Regions from separate parts of the Streptomyces sp. NBC_00285 genome, predicted to be linked through region 2. Evidence: riboswitches for the same ligand, from Rfam matches in the RefSeq annotation. Region 2 holds a riboswitch; the other holds the start of a gene.
The links. A riboswitch is a leader RNA that binds a small molecule or an ion and turns the genes downstream of it on or off. The one in region 2 is predicted to bind ZMP and ZTP.
Positions count from the first base shown of each region.

Region 1: another riboswitch for ZMP and ZTP. It lies ahead of OHT57_RS43610 (bifunctional 5,10-methylenetetrahydrofolate dehydrogenase/5,10-methenyltetrahydrofolate cyclohydrolase); the one in region 2 lies ahead of OHT57_RS30950 (glycine hydroxymethyltransferase).

Region 1 is NZ_CP108055.1:9,504,369-9,519,507, reverse strand. Features, by position in the region: gene OHT57_RS43625 (ABC transporter ATP-binding protein) at 1-445, shown strand, start outside; gene OHT57_RS43620 (hypothetical protein) at 758-1,054, opposite strand; gene OHT57_RS43615 (nuclear transport factor 2 family protein) at 1,229-1,594, shown strand; ZMP/ZTP riboswitch at 1,871-1,953, shown strand; gene OHT57_RS43610 (bifunctional 5,10-methylenetetrahydrofolate dehydrogenase/5,10-methenyltetrahydrofolate cyclohydrolase) at 1,976-2,827, shown strand; gene OHT57_RS43605 (hypothetical protein) at 2,920-3,087, shown strand; gene OHT57_RS43600 (TetR/AcrR family transcriptional regulator) at 3,108-3,782, opposite strand; gene OHT57_RS43595 (YncE family protein) at 3,965-5,209, shown strand; gene OHT57_RS43585 (hypothetical protein) at 5,359-5,610, shown strand; gene OHT57_RS43580 (cellulase family glycosylhydrolase) at 5,667-7,520, opposite strand; gene OHT57_RS43575 (translation factor GTPase family protein) at 7,580-9,556, opposite strand; gene OHT57_RS43570 (metallophosphoesterase family protein) at 9,714-10,214, opposite strand; gene OHT57_RS43565 (glycosyltransferase family 2 protein) at 10,382-12,328, shown strand; gene OHT57_RS43560 (class I SAM-dependent methyltransferase) at 12,392-13,195, opposite strand; gene OHT57_RS43555 (sugar phosphate nucleotidyltransferase) at 13,578-13,943, opposite strand; gene OHT57_RS43550 (hypothetical protein) at 14,018-14,194, opposite strand; partial or broken gene OHT57_RS47565 (CBS domain-containing protein) at 14,444-14,548, opposite strand; gene OHT57_RS43540 (SpoIIE family protein phosphatase) at 14,594-15,139, opposite strand, start outside.
Region 2 is NZ_CP108055.1:6,663,483-6,678,621, reverse strand. Features, by position in the region: gene OHT57_RS31000 (decaprenyl-phosphate phosphoribosyltransferase) at 1-323, opposite strand, end outside; gene OHT57_RS30995 (phosphatase PAP2 family protein) at 320-835, opposite strand; gene OHT57_RS30990 (FAD-binding oxidoreductase) at 969-2,375, shown strand; gene OHT57_RS30985 (decaprenylphospho-beta-D-erythro-pentofuranosid-2-ulose 2-reductase) at 2,422-3,177, shown strand; gene OHT57_RS30980 (2'-5' RNA ligase family protein) at 3,205-3,789, opposite strand; gene trpS (tryptophan--tRNA ligase) at 3,971-4,963, opposite strand; gene OHT57_RS30970 (RNA polymerase sigma factor) at 5,181-5,741, shown strand; gene OHT57_RS30965 (hypothetical protein) at 5,728-6,645, shown strand; gene OHT57_RS30960 (hypothetical protein) at 6,873-7,475, shown strand; gene OHT57_RS30955 (hypothetical protein) at 7,555-8,250, shown strand; gene OHT57_RS30950 (glycine hydroxymethyltransferase) at 8,314-9,765, opposite strand; ZMP/ZTP riboswitch at 9,807-9,896, opposite strand; gene OHT57_RS30945 (LLM class flavin-dependent oxidoreductase) at 10,007-10,858, opposite strand; gene OHT57_RS30940 (hypothetical protein) at 11,435-12,271, shown strand; gene OHT57_RS30935 (antibiotic biosynthesis monooxygenase) at 12,553-13,131, shown strand; gene OHT57_RS30930 (chorismate-binding protein) at 13,161-15,139, shown strand, end outside.

The DNA of each region.
Region 1 (15,139 bases), 2.8 Mb from region 2:
GCTGCTGGGCAACCCGGCGGCGGACGAGGACGCGGTGGCGCGGGTGCTGAGGACGACGCGTCTCGACGGTCTGGTGGCCAAGCTGCCCGGCGGGTTGGAGACGCTGGTCGGGCACCGGGGGACGCGGCTGTCGGGCGGTGAGCGGCAACGGGTGGCGATCGCCCGTGCGTTGTTGCGGCGGCCCCGGCTGTTGCTGCTGGACGAGGCCACGTCCCAGCTGGACGCGGTGAACGAGGCGGCGTTGCGGGACACGGTGGCCGATGTGGCGCGTACGACCACGGTGTTGGTCGTGGCCCATCGGTTGTCCACGGTGACGATGGCCGACCGGATCGTGGTGATGGATGCCGGGCGGGTGCGGGCCGTGGGGACGCATCAGGAGTTGGTCGCCGGGGATCCGCTGTACGCGGAGCTGGCGGCGACGCAGTTCCTCGCCACCGCGGCGTGAGTTCGCGCCGCCGGTTTCCCGGCCTCTGCAGTAGATCGGCATCTCCCGTTCGCGGGCATGCCTCGCAGGCGCCGGCCGGCCGCCGCTGGACGTCACCGAGAGCGCGGGCGACCTGGTCGTCGGCTGGGTCTTGAGGGCCATGGCCGACCGGCACTTCTGCACGGAGAACTGCGGAGGGGTGATCGCGTGCTGTTCTCCCTGGTCGCCGCCTACTCGTGGAACATCTCGCACCACGACTTCCTGGGCGTGAGGGAACACGCGTCGAGGGCCGCCCGGTGATCCGGGCGGCCCTCGGTGTGCATGCGGGAGCGGTCAGGCCTCGACCGCGGGCACCAGCCCGGTGACAGGGGCGGCGAGGTCGGTGACCTGGTGCAGCTCGTTGAGCTTGTACAGGTCGTTGGCCTTGTTCAGCTGCGCGGAGACCTTCGGCATGTCGGCCTTGTGCTCCGCGGGGATGTCGCTGGCCGCGAGCGAGTCGAGCATGGCGATCGGGCTGAGCGGACTCGCCTCCGGGGTGGCCGCGTCGGCCGCGTTCGCGAGGGGGGCGGCGAGGCCGGTGACACCGACGGCGAGACCGACGGCGGCGACGATACGTCGAGTTGAGATCATGTTGTCAGCAACGCCCGCGACCCCCTCGCGGACACGGCCGTCCCGCGCCGCTCACTCATCAGGCGGAGCGCCCGTACTGGGCTTGCCGTGACCGCCGAGGCGGAGGAGTCTCGTAGGAAAGAGGCCCTACGCGGCCCGCTCCTCGTCGGGCCGCGGCCCTCGAAGGAGGTCACCATGGGCACAGCGGCACGCTCCGGTTTCGACGCCGACGCACTGCGCCGGGGCATCGAAGGACACACTGCGGCGACTCTTCTGTCGCTCTACGCGGACGACGCCGAGATACGCGTCGTGGACCGCAACAGCCAGCCGAGCCACCCCACGGTGCTGCACGGCAGGGACGAGATCAGCGCGATGCTCGACGACGTCTACAGCCGCGACATGACGCACAAGCTGGAACAGTGCGTCGTCGACGGCGATCACGTCGCCTTCAGCGAATCGTGCGAGTACTCCGACGGGGTACGCGTCCTCTCCGAGTCGATGCTGACCCTGCGGGACGGCAAGATCACCGAGCAGACCCTGATCCAGGCGTGGGACGAATAGCGAGAAAGAAAGGGGCCGAGGGTCCAGATCACGACGACCCCGTTGACCTGGACTTTCTCGGCGCGGCGGTGTCTGCGCGGCACGCTCTACCCCAGAGGCTACGACCGGATTCCCAGCAGATCCGCGAGCGCCAGCCGCTCTACCGCGGTCGCGGAACGCGCCGACAGGGCCGCAAGGCTCACCCACCTTCCCGAGACGGCCTGCTGTTCGAACGCAGCGGGCGCTGACCGCCGTGGCACCAGCAGCAGTCGAGCAGTGGCACGTCGGTTACTGTGACGTCCGGACCGTGACTGGCGCTGAGGTGGAGCACCACCGGGGAGCGGTTCGCACATTCGATGCCGTGCGCCTGGGCGATTCCTTCGATCGGCTCAGGAGTGGATCATGTCTCAGGCACGGCTCATGGACGGCACCGCGCCGGCCCGACGTATCGGCGAGGACACCGCCGAGCGGGCGGCGGACCTCACCGGACGCACAGGACAGGCCCCCTGCCTGGCCACGGTACTGGTCGGCGAGGATCCCGCGTCCGTCACCTACGTGCGCATGAAGCGCAACCGCTGCCGCAAGGCCGGCATCGAATCCCGGCACGTGGAGCTGCCGTCGACCACCACCACCGAGGAACTCGTCGGCACCCTGCGTGGCCTCTCGGACGATCCCACGGTGCACGGCATCCTCCTCCAGCACCCGATGGGCGCGCACATCGACGAGCGGGCGGCGTTCGAGGCGATCGCGCCGGAGAAGGACGTCGACGGCGTCACCTTCGCCTCCTTCGCGACGATGAGCTTCGGCCTTCCGGGCTTCGTGTCGTGCACGCCCGGCGGGATCATGCGGCTGCTCGACGAGTACGGCGTCGACCCGGCCGGCAAGCGCGCCGTGGTCGTGGGCCGCAGCGCGATCCTCGGCAAGCCGGTCGGCATGCTGCTGCTCGCCCGGGACGCCACGGTGACCTACTGCCACTCCCGAACGACGGACCTGTCGGCGGCCGTACGGGAAGCGGACATCGTGGTCGCCGCGGTGGGCCGGCCCCGGCTGATCCGGGGCCAGGACATCAAGCCCGGCGCGGTCGTGATCGACGCCGGCTACAACGCGGGCAACGTCGGCGACGTCGACTTCGACTCCGCGGTGGAGCGGGCCTCGCTGATCACTCCGGTGCCGGGCGGTGTGGGCCCGATGACCATCGCCACCCTGCTGGAGCAGACGGTGGAGGCCGCGGCCCGGCAGCTCGGGGCCAGGTGACAGGTTTCACGGTGGGGTGATCTCGAACGAGTGAGGGCCTCGCGGGTTCGGTGCGGATTGCGACATCAGCATCGACCGATCAGAAGGCCCTCATGCCCCACCGCGATGCGCTCCCGACCGGGACCGGGCGCCCGCGTCCGGCCCGCTGCGTCGTCGAGGGCGGCTGGGCCCTGCGCCGAGCCGGGTACCGGGTGCGGGCTCAGCTGTCGGCGACACATATGCGCGCGAGGACGGAGTGGTGGCGGCCCTGGACCACATGACCGCGTAGGACCGTGGACGGTCAGGCGGAACCCTGGGCGGGCGGTGCCGTCCAGCCCGGCGGCTGGAGAATCCCCAGCAGTTGCCGGACCAGTTCCTCGACGACCTCCTCCAGGGTCGCGTCCACCCATCCGGCGTTCCAGTCGTGGAGCAGACCGTTGACGCTGCCGATGAAAGCCGTCGCGGCCAGCCGGAAGTCGCGTGGCGCCGCCTCCCCGCGGGCCACCGCGCGCTGTGCCTCGGCGCACACCAGGTCCACCCAGTGCGCCCGGCGGGCCAGTCGCTGCTCCTCCAGCCGCGGGCTGACTCCGATGATCTCGACGAAGGTGATGCGCACCCGGCACCGGTCGGCGGTGACGTTCGCCGCGTACGCGCGGAAGATCGCCGCGGCGCGCTCGGCGAGCGGCAGGTGGTCCCCGCCGGCGACGGCCTCCAGCACGGCTGCCGTCGCCCAGTCGTTGACCTCCAGATGGAGCGCCGCCAGGACGTCCTCGAGGGTGCGGAACTCCTCGTAGAACTGCCGGGTGGACAGGCCCGCCGCCTCGCTGAGGGCCGCTACGGTCGTGGCGCGGTAGCCGGGGGTGTCCCCGAAGAGCTGGAGTGCCGCGTCCAGGAAACGCCGCCGCCGCTCGGCCTGCCGCTCCGCGGCGGTCTTGCCGCCGTAGCGACCGGTCGGGGCCCTGAGCCTGCCCGTCACCGCACCTCCTACCCGGGGCCGGACGCTCCGGCCTTCCGTATGCCGCCCAAGTTTGTCGTGCACGCAGTCTTGTGGAGAAGGGCCCCCCTTCCTTACTTTGCAGTAAGTTAACTCTGAATCCGAGCATCTTCAGATTTTCCGATGTGTCATGCCTCCTTCATGAGCCGCAAAGGAGCCCCCTCATGCCCGCTCTTCGACCCAGACACCTGTGCGCCATGGCCGCCGCAGTCGTCCTGACCCTCACCGCCCCCGCGACCTCCGCGAGCGCCGCGGACGCCGCCGCCCTCCGCGAAGTGCTGTTCGTGGGCAACAACTGGGACGGCACGGCCGACGTCCTGAAGTCCTCCGGCGACCTGGCCAAGATCGGCCGGATCAACGTGATCCCCGACAAGGACGCCCGGATGGCGGAGATCAACGCCGATCCGATCAAGTGGATCTACTTCATGGCGATCCGCAACAGCGTCGGCGAGGGCCACGACCAGTTCACCGACGACATGTACTCCACACCGGACGGCAAGTCGATGGTCGTCTCCCGGCCGAGCTTCGCGGACGTGGTGTCGATCGACCTGGCCACCGGGAAGATCAACTGGCGTTTCCGGGTGTCGGGTTACCGCGCGGACCACATGGCCGTCTCCCCCGACGGGCTCCGGGTCGCGGTGTCTGCCTCGACCGCGAACACCGTGCACGTGCTCAACATCAACACCGGCCAGCAGCTCGGTTCGTTCGCCACCGGCGACAAGCCGCACGAGAACATCTTCACCAAGGACGGCAAGTACATCTGGAACATGGCGATCGGTGACGTCAACACCGACTCCGACGCCCCGTGGCAGGACTTCACCAAGGGTGACCGGCACATCACGGTCGTCGATGCCACGACGTACAAGCAGGTCAAGATCATCGACATGCGGGACAAGCTGGACGCGATCGGCCTCAAGGACTACTCGGACGCGGTCCGCCCCGCGGTCTTCTCGCCCGACGACTCCAAGCTGTACTTCCAGGTGTCGTTCTTCAACGGCTTCTTCGAGTACGACGTCGCCACCGACAAGATCACCCGGACCAAGGTCCTGCCGAAGAACCCGGCGACCAGCGACGACCGCACCACCATGGTCAACGACTCGCGTCACCACGGCCTTTCGATGAGCCCGGACGGCAGCAAGCTGTGTGTCGCGGGCACGATGGACGACTACGCGACCGTGGTCAACCGCACGACCCTCCAGGAGGGCCCGCTCGTGCCGGCCTCGAAGCCGTACTGGGCCACCGTCAGCGGCGACGGCAAGAGCTGTGTCGTGTCCGAGAGCGGCGCCGACCAGGTCACCGCGATCGACTTCGCGACCGGGCAGAAGACGGTGTCCGTGGCGGTGGGCGACCATCCCCAGCGGGTGCGCCTGGGACATGTGGCCGCGGACTGGACGAGCCCCGCCTCATAGAGATCTCCACAGGGACCGTTCCGTCAGCCGTGCCACGGCCTTGACCGTCTCCCCCGCGCCGTCCTCGCCTGCCATGTGCCGCGCGGCGCCGACCGCGGCCAGAACGGCTGGTCCGCCGTCACCGGCACGGGTACCGCGGGCACCCCGGCGTGCAGTCCGACCGCCGAGGTGCCCGCTCCAACGTGGTGGACCACCTCGAAGCGCTCCTGCGGGGTGAGGGTCACGCCGGTCTGCCGGACCTCGATGGCCCGCTCGGCGACCTCTTCAAGCCGTTGGAGCCGGGCCGGGTGCCGCCTCGTCGTAGAGGCGGCACCCGGCCCGGCTGCGGGTGCCGGGCCGGGTGGTGGTGCAGTGTGCGCACCACCACTCCCGCCCAGGACGCGACCTGGCTCGCGGAGTAGCTCATTCAGCTGCCCCTTCGTCGGGGTCCGGCTTCGACCCCGACGCAGGGAGAGGGTCAACCGAGCTTCTGGGCCACCCAGGTCGCGAGCTCGGACTTGGCCGCACCGAGCAGGGACGCGGAGGGCGAGGTGGCCCCGTTGGTGACCAGCGCGTAGTGCAGGACGCCGGAGTCCGAGTCGGTGAGGAGGAGTCGGCGGCTGCCGGTGCCGCCGGGTTCGAGGGCCGTTCCGACCGGGGTCGACGAGGTGTACGCCGGCGGGCCGTAGACGGTGCCCAGGTCGGAGACGACCGTGGTGGTCGCGTTCGGGAAGGAGGCGGGCAGATGGAGTTCGGTGGGGGCCGTGCCGCTTCCCGACCGCCACACCAGCACCGAGTACTGGCCGGACCCGACCAGCGACGACACGTTCGGCAGGGTGCTCGGCACCGGGTTCCAGGTCAGGGTCGTGGAGCCGTCCCTGGAACGGTCCTCGTAGGTGAAGGCGGCCGTCGTACCCGAGGTGGCGCTCGGGTAGATCCGGTCGAGGAGCCGGGCGTCCTGGCGGAGCACCGGCGTGCCCGAGTCGTCGAGCTTCACGGCCGACAGGTCCTCGTCGTTCCAGCCGTCGCCCGAGGTGATGACCTTGTCCGGGTTGTCGTTCATGAGCTCGTGGTGGCGGCCGTTGTAGATGTCCCACTGCCACTGGCTACCGGACAGGACCGGTCCGGAACCCGCGGGCGCGGACCACCAGTTGGCGCCCTTCACCCGGGAGTCCATGGCCTGGTACATGGCTTTGAGGACGGTCGGCGCCTTGCCTGCGGTGCTGCCGTTCAGCGGGTGCCCGAACTCGCTGACCACGGCCGTCGTTCCGGCCGCCGTGGCGCGGTCGCGGACCGTTCCGAAGTCGGTGACGTACTGGCCGTCGGAGGCGTTGCCCCACATCAGGATGCCGGAGATCGCCTTCTGGTCGTAGAAGTGGGTGTTGAAGACGTACCGGGAGCCGAGTGTGCCGACGTCGAGGAGGCCGCCCTCCTCCTTGCTGACGTTGCCGTTCCAGAAGAGGTTCGGTTCGACCATGGCGGGCTTGTCCGTCCAGCCGGCCGTGTCCATCCGGGCCCGGAACTTCACATAGAAGGGCCACAGCACGTCGCGTTCCCAGGTGCGGCTGTTCTGGCCGGAGTCGTAGGTGCCGGCGTAGGGCTCGTTGTAGGGGTCGAAGCCGACGACTCCGGCGAACTCCCCTGACGTGAGGTTCGCCTTGATGTACGTCATGGTCTTCTGGGCGGTGGCCAGGAAGTAGTCCTGGAGACCGTAGTTGTTGTGCCAGAAGTCGTACTGGCCGGCCTTCACCGCGCCGTTCGAGGTGATGTTCTGGCCCCACACGAAGCAGATGCCGCAGGACTCGGCCGAGTAGTTGCCGAGCGCTACCGCCCACGCGGGTGCGCCGTCGCCGGTGTACCAGCTGCCCGAGTTGAACAGCCAGCGGGAGTACAGGTCCTGATGGAAGTCGGGGTAGACCCGGATGCCCGCGTCGAGGAACGCACGCATCTGCTCGGTGGCGTTCGCCAGATATGTGGTGTCGACCTGCCCCTTCACCGGTTCGGCGTAGGCCCAGGACAGCAGGAAGCGGACGGAGTTGCCGCCGCCGAGGGCTCTCAGCGCGGTTGCCGACTTCTTGGCGTCGGCGACCGAGGCGAAGGGCAGACCATGGTTCTCGGCGAGCTTGGTCTCGCCCGAGACGTTGTAGCCGCGCAGGACGACCTCGCGGCCGCCCGCGTCGACGAAACGCCCGTTCGCCACGGTGAGGGCGGTTCCGTCGAAGGGGAGGGAGTCGGCAATACCGGCGGCGGAGGCGGACGGGTTTCCCGCCACCGTCAGGAATCCACAGAGGACAACCAGAACAACGAGCAGACGCGCGCGCATATTCGGCATGTCCCTTACAGTCCGACTCATCCGGCACACCGTCAACACTTATGACTGATGAGTAAGTTTCAGCTTTTCCGGGTAGTCGCCGGACGAATCGGAACAATGCCGTGAGTGATCCGCGCGTAGTGGTCGAAGGCGCTTTCCAACTCGCCCTCGCCGCGGGTGAGTGAGGGCAGCCGCTGCTCCAGCTCATGGAGCCGGGCCGCCGGCACCGCACCTTCCACACCGGCCCTCTCGCCGCGTGTCTCGGTGGTTTCCGGTACGGCCCGCAACGCGGCCAGCGCGGGCAGCAGGGTCCCGAGGGTGTCGGCCGGGGCCTCGACACGGAACCGGTGCACCGGCTCGTGGACCAGGGTGCCCGCCCGCCGCAGCGCCTGGACGAGGACCAGCGGGGTCACGCCGCGGAAGTCGGCGCCCGTGCTGGACATGCTCTTGTTGAAGCCCTGGTGGGCGTGGCTCTGCCGGGGTGAGTACCCGCAGTGGGTCATCGTGACCGTGCAGTCGGTGACCTGCCAGCCGTACAGGCCCTGCCCGAGGCTCTCGTGCACGGTGTCCTCGACGGCCTTGAAGAACGCGTACGGCATGGCGCCGAGCTCCACCTCCAGCCGGAAGGACACGCCGGAGCCGACCGGAGCCGGGTCGACCCGCAGGCCGACGGTGGCGAGGAAGGGGTTGGCGTCCTTCTTGTTGAGCTCGACGGCCGCGCCCGTCCCGGCCGGTCGCTCGATGCACAGCGGCGTGGTCTCGCGGAAGGAGACGTCGAAGCCGAACTCCTCGGCCAGCGTGGCCTGGATGACCTCTTTCTGGACCTCGCCGTAGAGGGAGACCGAGGTCTCCTGGCGGACCTCGTCTTGCCTGAGGGCGATCAGGGGGTCCTGCTCGGCGAGTTGGGTGAGGGCGAGGTGGAGGGACCGGCTGTCGGTGCCGGGCGCCGGGACGACGACCGTTTCGAGGGAGGGCGGGGCGAAGAAGTGGTCGTGGGCCGTGCGGGGTTCGCCGAGGGCGTCGCCGATGCGGATGCCCGACAGGCCCCACAACTTGGCGATCCGGCCTGCCGGGACTGCGTCCTGACGGACGTCGGTGCCACTGTCGAAGACGCTGATGGCGGTGACCCGACCCTCCGCACGGGCTGTGTGCGCGCGGCGTTGTTGGGTGGGGCGCTGTACCGCGGCGCCCTGGACCGCGCGGGGCTCGCCGAAGGGCACACGGTCGCGGGTGCGCAGGATGCCGGAGAACAGGCGGGCGTACGCGATCTTCTCCCCCGCCGGGCCACGGTCGACCTTGAACACCGTCGCGGACACGGGCCCTTCGGGGTCGCCGTCGGCGGCGGGCAGCAACTCACCGATTCCCGCGACGAGTTCGGGAACACCCGCGCCCGTGGCGGCCGAGCCGAAGTACACCGGGTGCACCAGGACCTGCCGGGTCTGTGCGACGAGCGCGGCGTGCAGCAGTTCCTCGGGGACCCGCCCTTCGACACAGGCGGCCAGGAGGTCGTCGTCATGGTCGGCGAGGACGTCGTAGGAACCGACCCCGGGGAGGAAACGGGCCTGGCGCGTGCCGAGTGCGCCCACCGTGCCCATCGGCACCACCGCCGGGGTGAGCCGCTCGGCGATGGCCCGCAGGACACCGTCGTAGCGGGCCCCGCGTCGGTCGGTCTTGTTGACGAAGACGAGGGTCGGAATGCGCAGTCGCTTCAGGGTTCGCATGAGGACCCTGGTCTGCGCCTGGACGCCCTCGACGGCCGAGACGACCAGGACGGCTCCGTCGAGCACGCCGAGGACCCGCTCCACCTCGGCGATGAAGTCGGGGTGGCCGGGGGTGTCGATGAGGTTGACGGTCACGTCGTCGACCGTGAAGGAGACGACGGCGGACTTGATGGTGATACCGCGCCGGCGTTCCAGCGCGAGGGTGTCGGTCCGGGTGCTGCCGGCGTCGACACTGCCGATCTCGTCGATGACTCCGGCCGAGTGCAGCAGCCGCTCGGTCAGGCTGGTCTTACCTGCGTCGACGTGGGCGAGGATCCCTAGGTTGAGCAAGTGCACGAAGCGTCATGTCCTTAAGAATGGGGGTCATTCCTTCCTGGGCGGACATGGGCGAAGTGCGCATTGCTGCTCCTGGCTCCTACGACGGCGTGGACATCCGAAGTCCAGCAGATGTGGGCCCACGACGGCAACGGATTAACGCTCGTGCGGGGCTGCGTCAGCGCGGCGGCAGCCGGTGCAGGCGTACGTCTGTGAGGCGGCCGTCGGAGGCGGTCGCCGTCATGTAGGTGCAGTGGGGCTGACGGCGGCGGTCGGTCGGCGAGCCGGGGTTGAGCAGGCGCAGTCCGCCCGGGGCGGTGGTGTCCCAGGGGATGTGGCTGTGGCCGAAGACCAGGACGTCGGTGTCGGGGTACCGCGCGGCGCAGCGGGCCTCGCGGCCCTGGGCGGTGCCCGTCTCGTGGACGACGGCGAAGCGCACACCGCCGAGCTCGGCGTACGCCACCTCCGGGAGCCGGGCGCGCAGATCGGGTCCGTCGTTGTTGCCGTACACCCCGACGAGCCGTGCGCTGCGGCTCTCCAGCAGGTCGAGCGTGGCGGTGTCGACCCAGTCACCGGCGTGGAACACGACGTCGGCGCGCGGGAGTTCGGCAAGCAGCGGGGGCGGGAGTTCCTTGGCGCGCCTCGGCAGGTGGGTGTCGGACATCAGCAGCAGGCGCACGCGGACCACCCTAGAGGAACCGACCTGCGGGAACGACGACCCGGCGGGCCGGCGCCGCTCGCCAAGACGGCCCGCTGACGCGGCACTTGTCCGGCGGCGTTAACATCGGCGCACAAAGCGTCTATCCGTGACGCAAGCCACAAGCCACCCAAGGAGTCCGGACACCGATGCCGGTCAAGGTCAGCGTCGTCATCCCCGTATACAACCCGGGGAACTACATCGAGGACTGCATCGCCTCGCTGCTCAGGCAGTCACTGCCCCCCGACGAGTACGAGGCGATCTTCGTCGACGACGGTTCGACCGACGGGACGCCCGCCCGGCTCGACGAACTCGCCGCCTCGGACTCCCGCGTCACCGTCGTGCACCAGGAGGCCTCCGGCTGGTCCGGAAAGCCGCGCAACGTCGGGATCGAAGCCGCCCAGGGCGAGTTCGTGATGTTCGTCGACAACGACGACTACCTCGGTGACGAGGCCCTGGAGCGGATGTACGACTACGCGGTCGCCAACGGCGCCGACGTGGTCGTGGGCAAGATGGCCGGCCAGGGGCGGGGCGTGCCGGTGGAGCTGTTCCGCCGCAACCACCCGCGTGCCACCGTCGACAACGCCCCGCTGATCGACAGCCTCACCCCGCACAAGATGTTCCGGCGGGCCTTCCTGGACCGGATCGGGCTGCGCTTCCCCGAGGGCAGGCGCAGGCTGGAGGACCACGTCTTCGTGACGGAGGCGTATCTGCGCGCGGACAACGTCTCCGTGCTCAGCGACTACGTCTGCTACTACCACCTCAAGCGCGACGACGCCTCCAACGCGGGCTTCCAGCGCTTCGACCCGGTGGGCTACTTCGCGAATCTGCGCGAGGCGCTCGACGTCGTCGAGAAGTACACCGGGCCGGGGCCCTCACGTGACCGGCTGCTGCGCCGCTGGCTGCGCAACGAGATGGTCGAGCGGATGCGCGGCAAGCGGCTGCTCAACGCGCCCGAGGACTACCGCAAGGAGCTCTTCACCGAGATCCGAGGAGTGGTCGTCGAGCGCTTCGGTCCCGGTGTCGCGGCGGGTCTGCAGCCCACCCAGCAGGTCGTCGCCGCCCTGATCGCGGACGGCCGGCTCGACGACCTGGTGGCGTTCGCCGAATGGGAGTCCTCCGTCTCGCCCAAGGCGGAGCCGGACGGCGTCGAGTGGGACGGCGGTGTGCTGCGGATCGGGCTGTCCGCCGAGCTCGTGTCCCGCGGGGCGCCGATGACGTTCCCCGCCGAGGGCAGCTCGGCCCCGCTCGACGGGCCGCCGGCCTCCGTGCAGGACGCGGTGGACTGGGTGGGATCCCACAGCGTCGCCGGTTTCGGCCGCGCCACGGTGGAGCTGCTGCTGCGCGAGCGTGCGAGTTCCGCCCAGTACTTCCAGCCGGTCGAGTTCACCCGGGAGACCGTCCCTGCGGAGGGGGACGGTCGGGTCCGGCTCGTGCTGCGGGGCACCGCGGCCGTGGATCCCGCCACCGCGGCCGACGGCAGCCCGCTCGGTGCCGGGCTGTGGGACGTGTACGTCCGCGTCAAGCTCGGCGGCTGGACCAAGCAGAGCCGGCTGGGTCCGGTCTCCCTCAAGGGACGTACGGCCGCGGACGCCGGTGTGGCCGGCGGCCGGGTGGTACTGCCGTACTGGACGACGAAGCAGGGCACGCTCGCCCTCGACATCGACACGGCCGGTGAGCGTCTGCGACTCGGGCGCCTGACGGCGGATGCGGTCACCGTGTCCGGCGACCGTGTCGAGGTGTCGGTGCCGTTCCACGTGTCCGGTGAGACTCCGGTGCTGCTGCAGCTCACCCGGGGTTCCGGCGCCGCGCCCGTGCAGGTGTCCGCAACGCTGCGGCCCAAGGGCTCCGCGGCCCTTCTGGAGGCGGTGATTCCGGTCGGCGAGCTCCAGGGCACGGCCTGGCGGGTCGCGCTGAGCGCGGCGCCCGACGTGTCGGAGCCGCGCTTCCATCCGCTGCCGTTCGCCGTGCAGGCGAAGGCGGGCAGCGTGCAGATCGTGCACCCGCCCCGTCCGGGGGCCGCGCGGCGGCTGGTCCGCAGGGCGAGGCGGCTGGCCGGGAGGCTGGTCGTCAAGGTCAGGGCACGCCGCAAGTAGCGGCGGGGAACACGACGGACGGGGAGGACGCCGACGCGTCCTCCCCGTCTCACCGCATGCAGCTCAGCTTGCGTCGTTGAGCCGCTGGAGGCTGCTGCGCAGGTGCTCCCAGCTGCGGGACCGCTTGCTTCCCCGGTTGCGGGCGTTCACCAGCGCCTTCCAGAAGGACGCCTCGATCAGCGTCTCCGGCTTGATCGCCGAGGTGCGCTCCAGGACCGTCTCGGGCACCTTCTGCGGGTCGGGGACGACGTACTCCGCGATGATCTCGTCGTACTTGTCCTGGAGCACCGTGCTGGTCGGGTCCGCGCCGAAGACGAGGAGCTGGCCGGTGGGCTCGGTGTCGACCAGGACGGTCACCAGGTCGGGCCGGTAGCGGTTCAGGACCTCGATCACCTTGTAGACGTCACCGGTCCAGGCGTTGGTGTGCCGGTCGCGGGCCGCCTCGTCCACGTTGCGCGGGAGCATGTCGTCGAAGACGATCACGCTGGCCCAGTCCGCGTACTTCTCCACGTTGATGAAGTCGCGGAGCGCGTACTCGAACAGGTGCATACCGTCGATGAACGCCAGGTCGAGCGTGACGTCCTGCCAGTAGCCGAACGGGCTGCGGTTCCGGATGATGTTGCGCAGCGGGTGGCGGCCGCCCTTCAGGTGCTGGAGCGGGTTGTCGCGCGCGAAGAAGTCGTCGCTGGTGGCCTTGGCCAGATGGACGTCGCAGCGGATCTCGGAGACCACCTTGAACGCCGGGTCGATCGCGATACTCGGTACCCGGGAGAACGTCAGGCTGCGGCCGTCATTGACGCCGATCTCCAGGTAGTTGCGGTTCGCGCTGGCTTGGTGGAGCCCCCGCAGGAACTCGTGACGTTTCACTGGGAAATCTCCTTGCGGATGTGTGGCAGTGCTTCGTGCAGGGCGGACCGCCGGTGCCGGTGCGAGGCCGAAGCGGCCCCCGTCCCCCGGTCGTGCCCGAGGGCGCGGAGGGCGGGGCGTGGTGCGGGCCCGATACGGGCCTCGCTGCTGGTGGGGCCGACCCTGTCCGGGCCGGCCGCTGTGGTGCCGGAACGCTTCCCGCACCGGTCCGTCACGGCTGCCCGCGCTGGATCCGGTGTCCTGGAACATACCGTCTGTGCCGGGTTCACGGCAGCGCTTCGCGCCGAGCGGCACGATCCCGGCGGGAGGGCCGCGCACGCCGCGCAGGGGCGGGGCACGGTGCTGGACGCGCGGGAGCGGTCGTCGTCGGCGGCGAGAGGACTCATGAAGGAATCTGCACCTTGCTGCCGGACTCGACGCGGGCCATGCCCTCGCTCGGGGCGCCCCGCGGTACGAGGGAGGAGCCGGCCTCGCTGTCCACGATCAGGCGGTTCTCCGCGACGGATGTGAAGGGGCCGATACAGGGGTGGCGCACCTCATGGCGCGGCTCGGTGTCGACGGCTTCCCGGATGTGCGCGGAGGCGACGCCCACGGTCACCCCGACGTGGGTGAGCCTCGCGTCGGCGATCGACGCGAGGCCGTGGAAACGGAGAGCCTTGGGGGCGACGGGCACAAGTCGTTCGGCCGAGGCGTGCGTGAGTGGCCACAACCGTGTGCCGGCCTCGCCGGACAGCACGAGAGCCTTCATCTGCGTCACCTTAGCCCGGATTCACAGCATCGGGCCATGGTGGGGGGATTGCCCGGGAGTTGCGCCCGGGACGCTCAGTCCTCGCCGCGGAAGATGTTGCTCTCCATCGTGTGCGCGGTGGTCGCGCCGACTCGGTCCTCGACAGCGGACAGGCAGGTCCGCAGGTCGTCCCTGCCGTGCAGGCGGCGGGCCCTGGACCAGCCCGTCTCGGGCCGGCGTACGAGGGGTTTCTCAACGGTCTGCGGGGTCACGGTGGTTCACCGTCCTTCCATCCTTTCCTCCGGGTCCCCGGTGACGGTCGGGCCAAACGGACCGGGTCGGCCGTCAGGGCGTCGGCACCGCACACGCGTGCAGCGGGGATCCGCTCCCGAGTCGCTTGACGGCCTCCCGGACCAGCGGCTCAACGGCTGAGCCGAACTCGCCTGCCCGGCTCAGGTGTTGGAGCGGGCCGCGCTGATGTCGCCCAGGACGGACTCCGGGTCGCGTTCCATGGCGGCGTCACCGAGGTCCTGGTCGCGCATGATGCGCGCGACGGCGGTCACGGAGGTCTGCGGTTCCACGGCGACCGGGGCGCTGGTCATGATGTCGCTGACGTGCTGGGTCATGGCGTACCTCTCCGACAGGGGATTCTGCGGCGCGGGTACCCCGGCTCAGGCATCGAGTGCGATTTCGCTCCACACCTGTTTGCCGCCGCTGACGGGGACGGTGCCCCAGGCCGCCGACACGGCCTCGACCAGCAGGACCCCGCGGCCTCCGGTGGCCTCCCAGCCGATGTCGGTGGGCTTGACGGGAGTGCGGGGCGAGGCGTCGGCGACGGACACGCGCAGCCGCCGGCTCACGAGGGTGAGGTCGAGACGGACCTGGCCGTCGGTGTGCACGAGGGCGTTGGTGACGAGTTCGGAGACGACGAGCAGAGCGGTGTCCAGGGCGCCGTTCCGTACCCCCCATCCGCGCAGGACGCGCCGGGTGAAGCGGCGGGCGTGTCCGGAGGCCTGAGGGACGCGCCACACCGTCCAGCCCTCCCTGAGCGGGTGGGTGGCCATGCCGTCGTACCGCAGCAGGAGCAGGGCCACGTCGTCGCTGCGGCGGGCGCCGCCGAGCAGGGCGTCGGCGACGAGCCCCAGGTGGGCGGGGTCGGAGGCGGCCAGTCCGCGGGCCAGGCGGTCCATGCCCTCGTCGATGTCGGCCTCGTTGGA
Region 2 (15,139 bases):
TGGCGCTTGACGGGGTGGGCGCGGTCGGCCTCGGCGTCCCGTGCGTCGTTGATCAGGTAGACGGCGACCGCGCAGGCGGTGAAGAGGACGAAGACGAGGGCGAGCCGGGTCAGGGCGTGCGGGACCAGGAGCCGGCCCGCGGCGGCGGGGGCTGCGGCGACCAGGACGTTCTTGGCCCACTGCTTGGGGCGGGCCGTCCGCAGGAGGCCTCGGAGGAGGGCGGCCAGGGTGTGCGGTCGGGGTGCAGGGGGGCGGCGCGGGGGCGTGCGCTGTTCCAGGACCGCAGGGCGCGTGCTGTTGGCAAGGGGCGCTGTTTCCGTCACGCGCGCTCCCGGTTGTCGAGGATGCCACCGGTCATCCAGCGGGATCCGATGCGCGCCGTGAGGACTCCCAGGGCCGCGCCCGCCAGGACGTCCGAGGGGTGGTGCACGCCGACGACCAGGCGGGAGACGCACATGGCGGCGGCGAGGGGCGGGACGGGGTACGCGCCCAGCGTGCCGTAGGCGACGGCGGCGGCCGCTGCGGAGGTCGCGTGCGAGCTGGGGAAGGAGTACCGGCCCGCCGTGCGCACCAAGGGCTCCACATGCGCGGGGCGCGGACGCCGTACCACCCGCTTCACTCCCATGCTGACGACATGCGCGCCCGCGGTGAGCGCCGCACCGCGCAACCAGGCGCTCCGGCGCGTGCCGTCCACGGCGGCCCCGGCCAGCCCCGCCGCGAGCCACAGCGCGCCGTGCTCACCGGCCCAGGACAGGGCCCGCGCGGCCCCGGCGACGCGCGGGTCGGCGCCGTGGGCCCGCAGCGTCGAGAGAATGTGGTGGTCCATGCCGTCCATGGGGACTTACTGTTCACGTCACCACGACCGGAACTCCGGCAATATTGAGCGACATCCCATTAATCACCCATTTCGGGGAGAGTAGGAATGTTTCAAGGCGGATCGGTCTCATAGCGGCGATACGGTCACCGTCATGTCCGCCGACACCTTTCCCGTCACGGGATGGGGCCGCACCGCCCCCACCGCGGCCCGTCTGACCCGCCCACGGAGCTACGAGGAGGCCGTGGCCGCCGTCCGGGGCTGCGGGGCCCGTGGCGGCATCCCACGGGGCCTGGGGCGGGCGTACGGGGACGCGGCACAGAACGCCGGCGGCGCCGTGTTCGACATGACCGGCCTGGACCGCGTCCACGCGATCGACGCAGACGGCGGCACCGTGCTCTGCGACGCGGGCGTCTCCCTGCACCGGCTCATGGAGGTGCTGCTGCCGCTCGGCTGGTTCGTGCCGGTGACGCCCGGCACCCGCTATGTCACCGTCGGCGGGGCGATCGGCGCGGACATCCACGGCAAGAACCACCACGTGGCCGGCTCCTTCTCCCGCCATGTGCTGTCCTTCGAACTCCTCACCGCCGACGGCGAGATCCACACCGTGCGCAAGGGCACGCCCCTGTTCCACGCGACGACCGGCGGCATGGGCCTGACCGGGATGATCCTCACCGCGACGGTCCAGCTCCAGCCGGTCGAGACCTCCTTGATGGTGGTCGACACGGAACGCGCGCGTGACCTCGATGATCTGATGGCCCGTCTGACGGCGACCGATCACGACTACCGCTACTCGGTCGCCTGGATCGACCTGCTGGCCCGCGGGGCGGCCACGGGGCGCGCGGTGCTGACCCGAGGGGATCATGCGCCGCTGGAGGCGCTGGAGCGTCAGGGGCTGTCGGGTACGCGCGCGATGCCAGGGCCCGGGACGCCCGGTGCGGGCACACGTGCGCGTAGAGACCCGTTGGCCTTCCGGACCCCGCGCTTCCCGGCACCGCCCGTCCTCGTGCCCGAAGGGCTCCTCAACAGCACGAGCGTGAGGCTGTTCAACGAGTTCTGGTACCGGAAGGCGCCCCGCGCGCGGACCGGCCGGCTCCAGCGGATCTCCGCCTTCTTCCATCCCCTGGACGGCGTGCCCCACTGGAACCGGATCTACGGCCGCGGCGGCTTCGTGCAGTACCAGTTCGTCGTCGGACACGGCCAGGAGGAAACCCTGCACCGGATCGTGCGGCGCGTCTCCGCGCACCGGTGTCCGTCCTTCCTCGCCGTCCTCAAGCAGTTCGGGGACGCCGACCCGGGATGGCTCTCCTTCCCGGTGCCCGGCTGGACCCTGGCCCTGGACATCCCGGCCGGTCTGCCCGGACTCGGCACCCTCCTCGACGAACTGGACGAGGAGGTGGCCGCGGCCGGCGGGCGGGTCTACCTCGCCAAGGACTCCCGGTTGCGGCCGGAACTGCTCGCCGTGATGTACCCGCGCCTCGACGACTTCCGGGCGCTGCGCGCGGAACTCGACCCGCAAGGGGTGTTCACCTCGGACCTGTCCCGCCGCCTCACCCTCTAGCCGGCCGTAAGAGGCCGTCTGGCAGGTCGTCTCAAGGAGCTGTTTCGTGAAGGACGCCTTCGGTATCCCCCAGTCCCTGCTCATCCTCGGCGGCACGTCCGAGATCGCGCTGGCCACCGCCCGCCGCCTCGTCGTCCGCCGCACCCGCGCGGTGTGGCTGGCGGGGCGCCCCTCCCCGGCCCTGGACGCGGCCGCAACGGAACTGCGCGCCCTGGGCGCGGAGGTCCACACCATCGCCTTCGACGCGCTGGATCCCGAGTCGCACGAGGCGGTGCTCGGCAAGGTCTTCGCGGAGGGCGACATCGACATGGTGCTGCTCGCCTTCGGGATCCTCGGCGACCAGGCCCACGACGAACGCGAGCCGGTCGCAGCCGTGCGCGTCGCGCAGACCAACTACACGGGCGCTGTCTCGGCCGGCCTGGTCTCCGCGCGCGCGTTGCAGACCCAGGGCCATGGGTCGCTGGTCGTGCTGTCCTCCGTCGCCGGCGAGCGGGCCCGCCGCGCCAACTTCATCTACGGCTCCAGCAAGGCCGGCCTCGACGCCTTCACCCAGGGCCTCGGCGACGCCCTCCACGGCACCGGCGTGCACGTCATGGTCGTACGCCCCGGATTCGTGCGGTCGAGGATGACGGCCGGTCTACCGGAAGGGCCCCTCGCGACCACTCCGGAAGCGGTGGCTGTGGCTGTCGAACTGGGCCTGCGACGGCGTTCGGAAACGGTCTGGGTGCCGGGGGTACTGCGGGTGGTGATGTCGGCGGTCCGGCACGTCCCGCGGGGGCTGTTCCGGCGGCTGGCGCTGTAACTACGGTTACAGCGGCTGTAACCGTAGTTACAGCTGGCCCGTGGGCAGGGAACCGCGTTCGACATGGCCCGCCTGGGACGGCACGACCAAGCCGCCGAAGGGAAACTCGCGCAGCTTGCGCCACACCCCGTCGGGGCCCTGTTCGTAGAGCGCGAATCCGGTGCACGGCCACGCGGCCTCGAAGGTCGCGAGCTCCTCGAAGGCGCGGTCCATGGCCGCCTCGTCGATGCCGTGCGCCACCGTGACGTGCGGGTGGTACGGGAACTGCAGTTCCCGCGCCACCGGTCCGGAGGCGTCACGCACCTGCTTCTGCAGCCAGGTGCAGGCCTCGGCGCCCTGGGCGACCTGGACGAACACGACCGGTGACAGCGGCCGGAAGGTGCCGGTGCCGGACAGCCTCATCGGGAAGGGCCGGCCCGCCGTGGCGACCTCGGCGAGGTGCGCCTCGATGGCGGGCAGCGCGGTGTCCTCGACCACGGTGGGCGGCAGCAGGGTGACATGGGTGGGGATTCCGTGAGCCGCGGCGTCGCCGAAGCCCGCACGCCGCTCCTGGAGCAGGCTGCCGTGAGGCTCCGGGACCGCGATCGACACACCGATCGTTACGGTCCCCACGTCGTCTCCTGTTCTTCCCTGTCGTCCTGTCGGATTCGTTCCCAGCCGTCCGCCTATCGACTGTACGGCCACGGCTGTGCTGTGGGCAGGCGCGGGAGTAGTGATGTGCAGCGCTCTGTCCGGTGGTGCTGGTGTGCGGTGGTGCGCCTCGCGCCCGGTGGGCGGTCGGCCGGTGTCCCGCTCAGTGCTTGGCGGGCAGGAAGCCCACCCTCTCGTAGGCCTGGGCGAGGGTTTCCGCGGCGACCGCGCGGGCCTTCTCCGCGCCCTTGGCGAGGATCGAGTCCAGCGTCTCCGGGTCGTCCAGGTACTGCTGGGTGCGCTCCCGGAAGGGCGTCACGAAGTCGACGACGATCTCGGCGAGGTCCGTCTTCAGCGCACCGTAGAGCTTGCCCTCGTACTGCTGCTCCAGCTCCTGGACGCTCACACCTGTGAGGGTCGAGTAGATGGTGAGCAGGTTGCTGACGCCGGGCTTGTTCTCGGTGTCGTAGCGGATGACGGTGTCGGTGTCCGTGACCGCGCTCTTGACCTTCTTGGCGGTGGCCTTGGGCTCGTCGAGGAGGTTGATGAGGCCCTTCGGCGTGGACGCCGACTTGCTCATCTTGACCGTCGGGTCCTGGAGGTCGTAGATCTTCGCCGTCTCCTTGAGGATGTACGGCTTCGGGATCGTGAAGGTCGCGCCGAAGCGGCCGTTGAAGCGCTCGGCGAGGTCGCGGGTCAGCTCGATGTGCTGGCGCTGGTCCTCGCCGACCGGGACCTCGTTGGCCTGGTAGAGCAGGATGTCGGCGACCTGGAGGACCGGGTAGGTGAACAGGCCGACGCTCGCGCTGTCGGCGCCCTGCCGGGAGGACTTGTCCTTGAACTGGGTCATGCGGGAGGCCTCGCCGAAACCGGTGAGGCAGTTCATGACCCAGGCGAGCTGGGCGTGCTCGGGGACATGGCTCTGGACGAAGAGCGTGCAGCGCTCCGGGTCGAGGCCCGCGGCGAGGAGCTGGGCGGCGGCCAGGCGGGTGTTGGCCGTGAGCTCCTTCGGGTCCTGCGGGATCGTGATCGCGTGCAGGTCGACGACCATGTAGAACGCGTCGTGGGACTCCTGCAGAGCCACCCACTGGCGGACGGCACCGAGGTAGTTGCCGAGGTGGAACGAGCCTGCGGTGGGCTGGATCCCGGAGAGCACTCGGAATGCGGACAGCGGCGCGGGGCGCCCCGCCTGAGGGCGGTGGTGGGCGACGGGTGGGCGGTCAGAGGCCATGCTCACCATTCTCTCAGGTGTCGGGGGTCGATCCGGAACCAGCCGGAAACAGATGCGCCACGGGTGGGAACCGATTCGGTCCGGGCGGTGTACCAATCGTGTGAGGACGCGGGAGGGGGGCCGCATCGTCGATGAGGCCGCGGTGATCGCACGCGTACGCGCCGGAGACCCGGAGGCGTACGCGGAGCTGGTGCGTGCCCATACGGGCATCGCGCTGAGGGCGGCCGCAGTGCTCGGGGCGGGTGCGGACGCGGAGGACGTGGTGCAGCAGGCCTTCGTCAAGGCGTACTGCGCGCTGGGCCGCTTCAAGGACAGCTCGGCGTTCAGGCCGTGGTTTCTGTCGATTGTGGCCAATGAGACGAGGAACACAGTGCGGACGGCTGCGCGTCAGCGCACGCTCGCCGGCCGTGAGGCGGCCTTCGCAGAGGCCGAGCCGTTGATACCGGAATCGGCGGACCCCGCGGTGGCGGCCGTGGAGATAGAGCGCCGTGCCGCGCTGGGGTCGGCGCTGGAGAAGCTGAGCGAGGAGCACCGTCTGGTCGTCACCTACCGCTATCTGCTGGAGATGGACGAGTCCGAGACGGCCCAGGCCCTGGGCTGGCCGCGGGGGACGGTGAAGTCCCGGCTGAACCGCGCGCTGCGCAAGCTGGAGAAACTGCTGCCCGATTTCGAACCTCGGAAAGGGGGTGATGAGCGTGAGTGAGTCCTACGGCGGTGAGGGCGCCGACAGCGCGCGTGCGCGCGCTTCCCGGCTGCCCGAGGAGCTGCGGGCGCTCGGGCGTTCGCTGGACGCGCCGGGTGCGGGCGGGTCCGAGTCGATGGTGGAGCGGGTGCTGGAACAGATACTCGCCGAGCGACTGCCGGTCCCGGTGACCCGGGCGCCGGGGCGCGCCGACCGGCTGCGGGCGGTGCGGCGATGGACGCGGCTGCGGTGGCGTTCGCTGACCGTGACGCTGTGCGGGCTGCTGGCGGTCCTCGCGCTCACTCCTCCGGTGCGGGCGGCAGTCCTGGACTGGTTCGACTTCGGTGGCGTCGAGGTGCGGTACGACCCGTCGGCGGTGCCTTCGCCGGGTGCCGAGGTGCCCGGCTGCGGACGCTCGGTGTCGCTCGCGCAGGCCGAGCGGCGGGCGGGGTTCGAGCCGCTGGTGCCGTCGGCGCTCGGCCCTGCGGACGTGGTGACGGTGACGGCCCAGCCGCAGGGGCGGTTCCTGGTGAGCCTGTGCTGGCGGGAGCGGGGGAAAGCCATCCGGCTGGACGAATATCCGGCCCGGTTGGACATCGCCTTCACCAAGACCGTGCGGGAGCAGCCGGAGTGGCTCTCACTGCGCGGGGACTCCTCGGACCCGGTGACGGCCCATGACACGGCTCTGTGGTTTCCGCGGCCCCACCTGCTCAGTTTCTGGCTCATGGACCCGGGTGGTTCCCGCTACACCCGCGAGGAGCGGACCGCCGGGCCGACGCTGCTGTGGATGCACGGGTCAGGGGTCCTGGACCTGCCGGACGTGACGCTGCGCCTGGAGGGCGTGGCGTCGAAGGCCCGCGCACTGGAGGTCGCGAAGTCCCTCGGCGGGCCGACGAATTCAGGTGCGGAGAAGTCCTCGAAATAGTGCGCCGGAGGTGGGAACCCCGTCGGGCCGGGCGGTGTACCAGAAGTGACACGCGGCTCGCGGACGGGCCGCACGGGGATCGTCTGCTGGGGGTTGGCATGAAGGGACTCAAGACCGGCCGAAGGAACCGATGCCGTGAACTGGCGGCAGGATTGGGCGCGTTGGCGGCGGCGCTCGCTCTGACGGTGTGGAATGCGCCCTCCGCGTCGGCCGGTGGACCTACGAGCGTGCTCGTGGTCTCGCCGGAGAGCGGGGAGACCGCATCGCTCTACTACTCCGACAAAGAGTTCGGAGAGTTGCAGCGGTTGCTCGACATTCCGGGTGCGGGCACCTGGGCCAAGCCGCCCGAGGCGACTCTGGCCGCCGCCCGGCAGATCAACGTCACATGGATGCTGCACGACGTCTCACCGTGGCGGATGGACCAGGTCTTCCCACTGCCCGACACGGACCACGTGTGGATACGCACGAACAACCTGCCGGAGTCGGTGAACAGCCACTGGTACCAGCCCAAGGACGCGGCCCGCATACGGGCTCTGCTCGATGACTTGGGCGTGATGGGCAAGGTCTACGGCGGGGGTGGCGCCGTCTTCCCGACGTCCGGGCAGGAGTCGGGGAGTGGCGCAGGGGCGGTCCACACGGAAGCGGCGAAGACCTCTGCTCGCCTCGGCCCGTCAGCGACGGCTGGTGACGGCGCCGGATGGTGGTGGGCGCTTCCGGGCCTGGCGGCCGGAGCCGTACTGGCTCTGGCACTGAGACCGTTCGCGCTGCGGAGGCCTTGGGGCCGCCTGCACCAGGAGCCGGGCCCGCGGCAGGAACTGCGCGATGTGTGACGGAGGGAGGTGACCGGGAGCTTGAGACAGCGGGCTGAGCCGATAGAGGGAGATGGCAGTGCGGAGGAGAGACACAGGGATGCGGCTCGGGCCGCGCAGGGCGTTGGCCGTGTTCGCACCGGCGGCGGTGGCGGTGACCGTGTTCGGGGCGCCGACAGCCGACGCGGCGACGCAGCCGATGCAGGCAGCGGGCCTCGACAAGCCCGACCTGGCAATGGTCGTCACCGGCGGCTCGGGCCGGACGAAGGCCCTGCGTTCCGACGAGCCTGATTTCGCTCGCCTGTGGCAGCTGCTCCAGCCGACGTACACCGGCACGGAGCGGGTGTCGGACGCCTGGGAGGAGGGCCGGTATCCGTCGGTGCGGATCACCGTGGTGTGGGAGCTGACGGGTGTCGGTGGCTGGCCGCAGACGAACGCGGCGCCGGGTGGTGATGTGGCCGTGGAGCGGCAGGACCAGCTGTTCCTGGCCGCGGACGGCACACCGTGGGTCCGCACGGATCCGGCGCCGGAGCAGGAGGACGACGACATCCGCTGGCACCGGGCGCCCCGAGCGGTCTTCGATCGGCTGGACCGGGCGGGGCTGTTGGGCGGCGGTGAGGTCGAGGGTGCCGGCGAGCCCGGGGGCCTGGCGGGGGACGCCTGGTGGGCACTGCCGGGGCTCGCCGTGGGGTTCGCGGCCGGGGCCGGCGGCACGCGGCTGATACGCCGCGCGACGGCCCGGCCGGGAGCCGGACCGCCGCGCGAGGGGCCACGACAGGAACTCATCGATCTCTAGAAGCCATCGTTCCTTGACAACTCAAGAGCGTGACGTGCCGCCCGGCATCGCCGGGGCCGTGGTTCAGCCGAGGTCGACCTCGGGGTAGAGCGGGAAGCCCGCCACGAGGTCGGTGGCCCGGTGGGAGATCTCGTCCGCAACCTTCGGGTCGAGGATGTGCTGGGCCTTGGAGGGCGCACCCGACTTGGTGGTGCCGGACTCCGTGGTGGTGAGGACGCGGTCGATGAGGCCGGCGACCTCGTCCATCTCGGCGGTGCCGAGACCACGGGTGGTCAGAGCGGGGGTGCCGATGCGGATGCCGGAGGTGTACCAGGCGCCGTTGGGGTCCGCCGGGATGGAGTTGCGGTTGGTGACGATGCCGGACTCGAGCAGGGCCGCCTCGGCCTGGCGGCCGGTGAGGCCGTAGGAGGAGGCGACATCGATCAGGTTGAGGTGGTTGTCGGTGCCGCCGGTGACCAGGGTGGCGCCGCGGCGCATCAGGCCCTCGGCCAGGGCGCGGGAGTTGTCGACGATGCGCTGGGCGTACACCTGGAAGGAGGGCTGACGGGCCTCGGCGAGGGCGACGGCCTTGGCTGCCATGACGTGCGGGAGCGGGCCGCCGAGGACCATCGGGCAGCCGCGGTCGACCTGGTCCTTGAGGGAGTCGTCGCACAGCACCATGCCGCCGCGCGGGCCGCGCAGGGACTTGTGGGTGGTGGTGGTGACGATCTGGGCATGCGGGACCGGGTCGAAGTCGCCGGTGAGGACCTTGCCTGCGACGAGACCGGCGAAGTGGGCCATGTCGACCATGAGCGTGGCGCCGACCTCGTCGGCGATCTCGCGCATGATCCGGAAGTTCACCAGGCGCGGGTAGGCGGAGTAGCCGGCGACGATGATCAGCGGCTTGAACTCGCGGGCCGAGGCGCGCAGAGCCTCGTAGTCGACGAGACCGGTGACGGGGTCGGTGCCGTAGGAGCGCTGGTCGAACATCTTGCCGGAGATGTTCGGGCGGAAGCCGTGGGTGAGGTGGCCGCCGGCGTCCAGGGACATGCCGAGCATGCGCTGGTTGCCGAAGGCCTGGCGGAGTTCGGCCCAGTCGGCGTCGGAGAGGTCGTTGACCTGGCGGACGCCGGCCTTCTCCAGAGCGGGGACCTCGACGCGCTGGGCGAGGACGGACCAGAAGGCGACGAGGTTGGCGTCGATGCCGGAGTGCGGCTGGACGTAGGCGTGACGGGCGCCGAAGAGTTCCTTGGCGTGCTCGGCGGCCAGGGACTCGACGGTGTCGACGTTGCGGCAGCCGGCGTAGAAGCGGCGGCCGACGGTGCCCTCGGCGTACTTGTCGCTGAACCAGTTGCCCATCGCGAGGAGGGTGGCCGGGGAGGCGTAGTTCTCGGAGGCGATCAGCTTGAGCATCTCGCGCTGGTCCTGGACCTCCTGGCCGATGGCGTCGGCGACGCGCGGCTCGACGGCGCGGATCACGTCGAGGGCGGCGCGGAATGCCGTGGACTGGGTGGACAGGGGCTGCTGCTCTGACATGGCGGCCTCCGGGCTGCGTGGCTTGTGGCGGTCACGGATCACGGTTCGGCCCAGGCGCACGGCACTTGGTCACTCACAGGCCGCTCCCCGATGGTCCGTCCCATCCCAGCGCGCCAGTCACGGCCTGTCGGCCAGCCTACCGGCCGGGGTGAGCGGCGCCGGTGCGGCGTCCACCATGCGAGCGACGGCTTCGAGGTCCGGTCGCGGGTTCCGGGCCTCGAAGCCGTGGCAGCGGACTACGTCAGAACAGCAGGTCGGCGAGGCGGTCGATCTGGTCGGGGTCCGAGGCCCAGCAGTAGAGCATCACCTCGTCGGCGCCGATGCCGAAGTAGGCGTCGGTCGCCTCGCGGATCTGCCGGGGGGTGGTGAGCATGCCGCTCTCCATGTACGCGACGTGCTCGCTGAACGCGTAGTAGTCGCGGAGGTTGCCACGGGCCCGGTCCAGGGTGCTGTCGGGGCCCAGGGCGACGTTCGCCTGGGCGACCAGGCGCGGGCGGCCCAGGCGGTCGTGCCTCTGCCAGGCCGTCTCGGCGTCGCGGAACAGCTTGGACATGAAGGAGGGCGGCAGGGCGGCGCCGAGGAAGCCGTCACCGAAGCGGCCGACCCGTTCGAGGGCGGCGGGAGCGAAGCCGCCGAACAGGACCTCCGGGCCGCCGGGGGTGGCGGGGGCGGGGCCGATGGGGCCGACGCCTTCGCCGTACGGCTCACCGGACCAGGTGCGGCGCAGCAGGGTCATCTGCTCGTCGAGGCGGCGGCCTCGGCTGTGGAGGTCGATACCGGCCGCCAGGCAGTCGTCCTCGCGTCCGCCGACGCCGATGCCGAGGGTGAAGCGGCCGCCCGAGAGGCGGTCGAGGGTCGCGGTCTGCTTGGCGAGCAGGGCCGTGTTGTACAGAGGCGCGATGAGGACCTCGGTCTGGACACGGATGCGGGACGTGGCGCCGGCGAGGACCGCGAGGGTGACGAGGGGTTCGGGGTTGTCGTAGACGAGACGGTCGAGCAGGCCCAGGGTGCTGAAGGGGCCCGCGTCGGCGCGCCGGGCCCAGGTGAGCAGGTGGGCGGGGTCGTCGACGGGCAGGCCGAGGCCGATGTTCATGGGAGTGTCCTCCGGAGGGCGTAAGGGATCCGCCGGTCGGCCGGATCCTGTGCCGCCCCTCCGTGGCGCCGCGCGCTGTGCGCGGACCTGCTCTCGTTCTGCGGCGATGGTTCCAGAGAGCGTGTGCTTCAGAGTGCGAGGACGGTAACGCGGTGAGGCCCGGCGTGACAACGCGTTTTCGGCACACTCGCCAGAGGCGCCATCACGGCACGGCCTCGTGGACCCACTCCGCCGAAAAGGCCCGGCGGCCCCCTCGGGAAGTCCGGCTAACTGCCGTTCCACTAGCCGCCCTTGAGGGAGGGGACGAGTTTTCGGTCCTTGTCCGCGACGGCCTGGCGCCCTTGCCGAGGGTGTGGCTGCCGTGGCGGGCGGGCGGGCCCGGACCGCCGAGCGCGATGGTGCCCGGGCGAATGAGTCGGTGTGCGGCCGCCGTGTTCGCGTCTCCCGCCGGGCCGGGCTGTGGGCCTGGTGTGCCGATTTCCGACGTCCGGCGGGGAGCCGAGAGATCAGTAAGAGCTCGACCGGAAGCGGCCCACCCTTCACCCCCTGGCCTAAGGTCCCTTTGTGCTCTTTGGAATGGTGTGCGCTCTCGGTGCTTCCGCCTGCTTCGGAACGGCCACCGTGTTGCAGGCGATGGCGGCGCGGACGGCGGACGCGAGCGACGGCGGCGACGGGTCGGCGTTCGCGGTGACGTTGTTCCTGCGGGCGGTGCGGCAATGGCGGTATCTGGCGGGGCTGGCACTGGACGGGGTGGGGTTCCTGCTGCAGATCGCCGCGCTGCGTTCGGTCCCGATCTACGCCGTCGGTGCGGCGCTCGCGTCGAGTCTCGCGGTGACCGCGGTGGTCTCCGCGCGGCTGCTTCGGGTTCGGCTGAACAGGAGCGAGTGGGGTGCGGTCGGGGTGGTGTGCGCGGGGATGGCGCTGCTGGGGATCGCGTCCGGGACCGAGGGCGGCCGGAGCGCGCCGGCGGCCCTGGGGTACGTGATGCTCGGGGCGTCCCTGGCCGTGCTGGGGCTGGCGCTCTCGGGCGGGAAACTCCCGGAGCGGGAGCGGGCATTGGCGCTCGGGCTGGGCGCGGGGTGCGGGTTCGGGGTGGTCGAGGTGACGGTACGGCTGATCGACTCGCTCGCCCCCTCGGAGCTGTTGACCAACCCCGCGGCCTACGCGCTCCTCGTCGGCGGGAGTGCGGCCTTCCTGGCGCTCACCTCGGCGCTGCAGCGGGGCTCGGTGACCACGGCGACCGCGGGGATGGTGATCGGGGAGACGATCGGGCCCGCGCTGGTAGGGGTGGTGTGGCTCGGGGACCGCACCCGGGAGGGGCTGGGGTGGGTGGCGGTGCTGGGCTTCGCCGTGGCCGTCGCGGGGGCGTTGGCGCTGGCCAGGTTCGGGGAGGCGCCGGCAGAGGCGGAGTGACGGTGCCGTTCACTCCGATTCTCCCTGGTGAGTTCCGGGCGGATCCCAGGCGCCTTCCGGCCGGCTTCGGGGCGGATCTCATGCGGCTTCCGCACGACTCCAGGCGACTTCCGATTGCTTTCCGTAAATGAGCTCGCCGAATTCCGGAAAAGTTACTCCCGGTACCACTCGACAGAGCACACCAAGGCGACCGAAAGTCCAATAAAGGGCCACGATCCGGACACTCGAAAAACATCGTTGAAAATTTGAACGTGCTGTGAAGAAGCTGCGTACTGAGTGCCGTGAGCAGCAATCCCGTCACCGTCACCGTGGCCTATCACGTGGTGCCGGGCCGTGAGGCCGACTTCCACTCGTGGGGGTGGGCCATGCTGGCCGCGAGTTCGGCTCAGCCGGGCTTTCTGGGGGGTGGCGTCCTTGTCGACCGAGAGGCGGAGTGGCATGTGGTCTATCGCTTCGCCAGTGAGGGAACGGCCCGGGCCTGGGAGGATTCGGCCGCCCGGACCCAGTGGCATCTCCGGGCGGTGGACTTCGCCCGGCAGACGGAGCGCAGGAGCGTGCGGGGCTCCAAACTGTGGTTCGACTCCCAGACCGCCATGCCGAAAGCGCCCACCCCGCCGGCGAAATGGAAGCTCTGGTTCGTGAACATGAGCGCGGTGTTTCCGCCGGTGCTCCTGTTCAATCTGATCGCTCTTCCTTATCTCGGCGGACTTAATCCGCTTGTCCGCACGTTGCTGTTGTGCCTGTGTGTGACGGCTCTCGTCACCTGGATTCTTATGCCCCGGCTTCAGCGTTTCCTCAAGAAATGGCTGTATCCGCCGCTCCAGGCCCTCCGCGGACGGCACAAAAGACGGACCGCATAGGTCCGGAACGAACCGAGGGAGGTGGGCGGGTGAAGACCCTGCTCATCGACAATTACGACTCGTACACGTACAACCTGTTCCAGCTGCTCGCCGAGGTCAACGGCGAGGAACCGGTTGTGGTCCTCAATGACGCGGTCGCCGCGATTCCCGATCTCGGGGAATACCTCGCGGCATTCGACAACGTCGTGGTGTCGCCCGGACCGGGGCACCCGGCCGAGCCGCGCGACTTCGGCCTGAGTGCCGCTGTACTGGCCGAGTCGTCCATTCCCGTGCTGGGTGTCTGCCTGGGGCACCAGGGCATCGCGCTCGGGGAGGGAGGCCGGGTGACAGCCGCACCGGAGCCGCGGCACGGGCATCTGTCGTCGGTCCGGCACGACGGACGGGATCTGTTCCGGGGCCTCCCCCAGGACTTCACCGCGGTCCGCTACCACTCGCTGGCCGTGTCCGAGCCGCTCCCGGAGGCACTGGAGGCCACCGCCTGGGCCGAGGACGGCGTACTGATGGGGCTCAGACACCGCAGCCGGCCGCTGTGGGGTGTGCAGTTCCATCCGGAGTCCGTACTCACCGACTACGGCCACCGCATGCTCGTCAACTTCCGTAATCTCACGGCGGAACGGGCCCGCAGGCTGCGCACGAAGAACACCGCCGTGCCGCCTCCCGAGGCGACGATCCCCCGGTCCTCGTCGGTCATTCCGCGCCCTCGGCGGGCCGCTCCCGCCTACCGTCTGCACACCCGGCGGATCGCGGGCGCCGTCGACACGGAGGCCGCGTTCACCCGGATGTACGCGGCGTCACCGCGGGCGTTCTGGCTGGACAGCGCGCTCGTCGAGGAAGGGCGGTCACGCTTCTCGTTCTTCGGTGACGACAGTGGTCCGCTCGCGGAGTTCGTCCGCTACGACGTCGAGAGCGGCCGATGCGAGATCGAGCGGGCCGGGCGGCCGACGCGGAAGGTCACGGCGAGTGTCTTCGACTATCTCGGACGGCAGTTGACGAGCCGTCGGGTGGACGGGTCCGGGCTGCCCTTCGACTTCACCGGGGGCTATGTCGGCTACTTCGGGTACGAGACGAAGGCCGACTGCGGCTCGCCCAACCGGCACTCCTCCGAAGTCCCGGACGCCTGCTGGCTGTTCGCCGACCGTCTGATAGCCGTGGACCATCTGAAGAGGTTCACCTACGCGGTCTGTCTGGCCGAGGACACCCCGCAGGCCGCGCGGGAGGCCGAGGACTGGCTGGAGAGCGCGCTGGCCCAGCTGACCTTCGTCGCCACCGAACCCGACGAGACTCCCTCGCCCGGCAGCAGGGCCGTACCCGACGGCGGGGCATCGTCCGGCGGCGGGGCGTTGCGGGGCAGGACCCCGTCGTCCTCCGCTCGGCAGACACCGTCCGCGCAGTCCGATCCCGACATCGGCGCCGCCGAGCCGTGGCTGGTGCGGGACCGGGCGACCTATCTCGCCGACATCGAGTCCTGCGCGCGTGAGCTGCGGGCGGGTACGAGCTACGAGGTCTGTCTGACGAACGCGGCCCGGTTACCCGCCCCGCCGGACCCGTACGCGTTCTACCGGGTGCTGCGCCGGGTCAACCCGGCGCCCTACGCAGCGTTTCTGAGGTTCGGGGACGTCGACGTGGCCGGTTCGTCGCCGGAGCGGTTCCTGCGGATCACCGGCGACGGGGTCGCCGAGGCGCGGCCCATCAAGGGCACCGCGCCTCGTGGTAGCGGGCCGGAGGAGGACGCCCGGCTTCGGGACGCGCTCGCGTCGGACCCCAAGACGCGCGCCGAGAACCTGATGATCGTCGACCTGCTCCGCAACGACCTGGGGCGGGTGTGCCGGACCGGGTCGGTGCGGGTGACGAGGCTGATGGCCACGGAGACGTACGCGACGGTGCATCAGCTCGTCTCGACCGTGGAGGGGCGGCTGCGCAAGGGGATCGACGCGGTGGACTGCGTGCGTGCCTGCTTCCCGGGCGGCTCGATGACGGGGGCGCCGAAGCTGCGCACCCTGGAGATCAT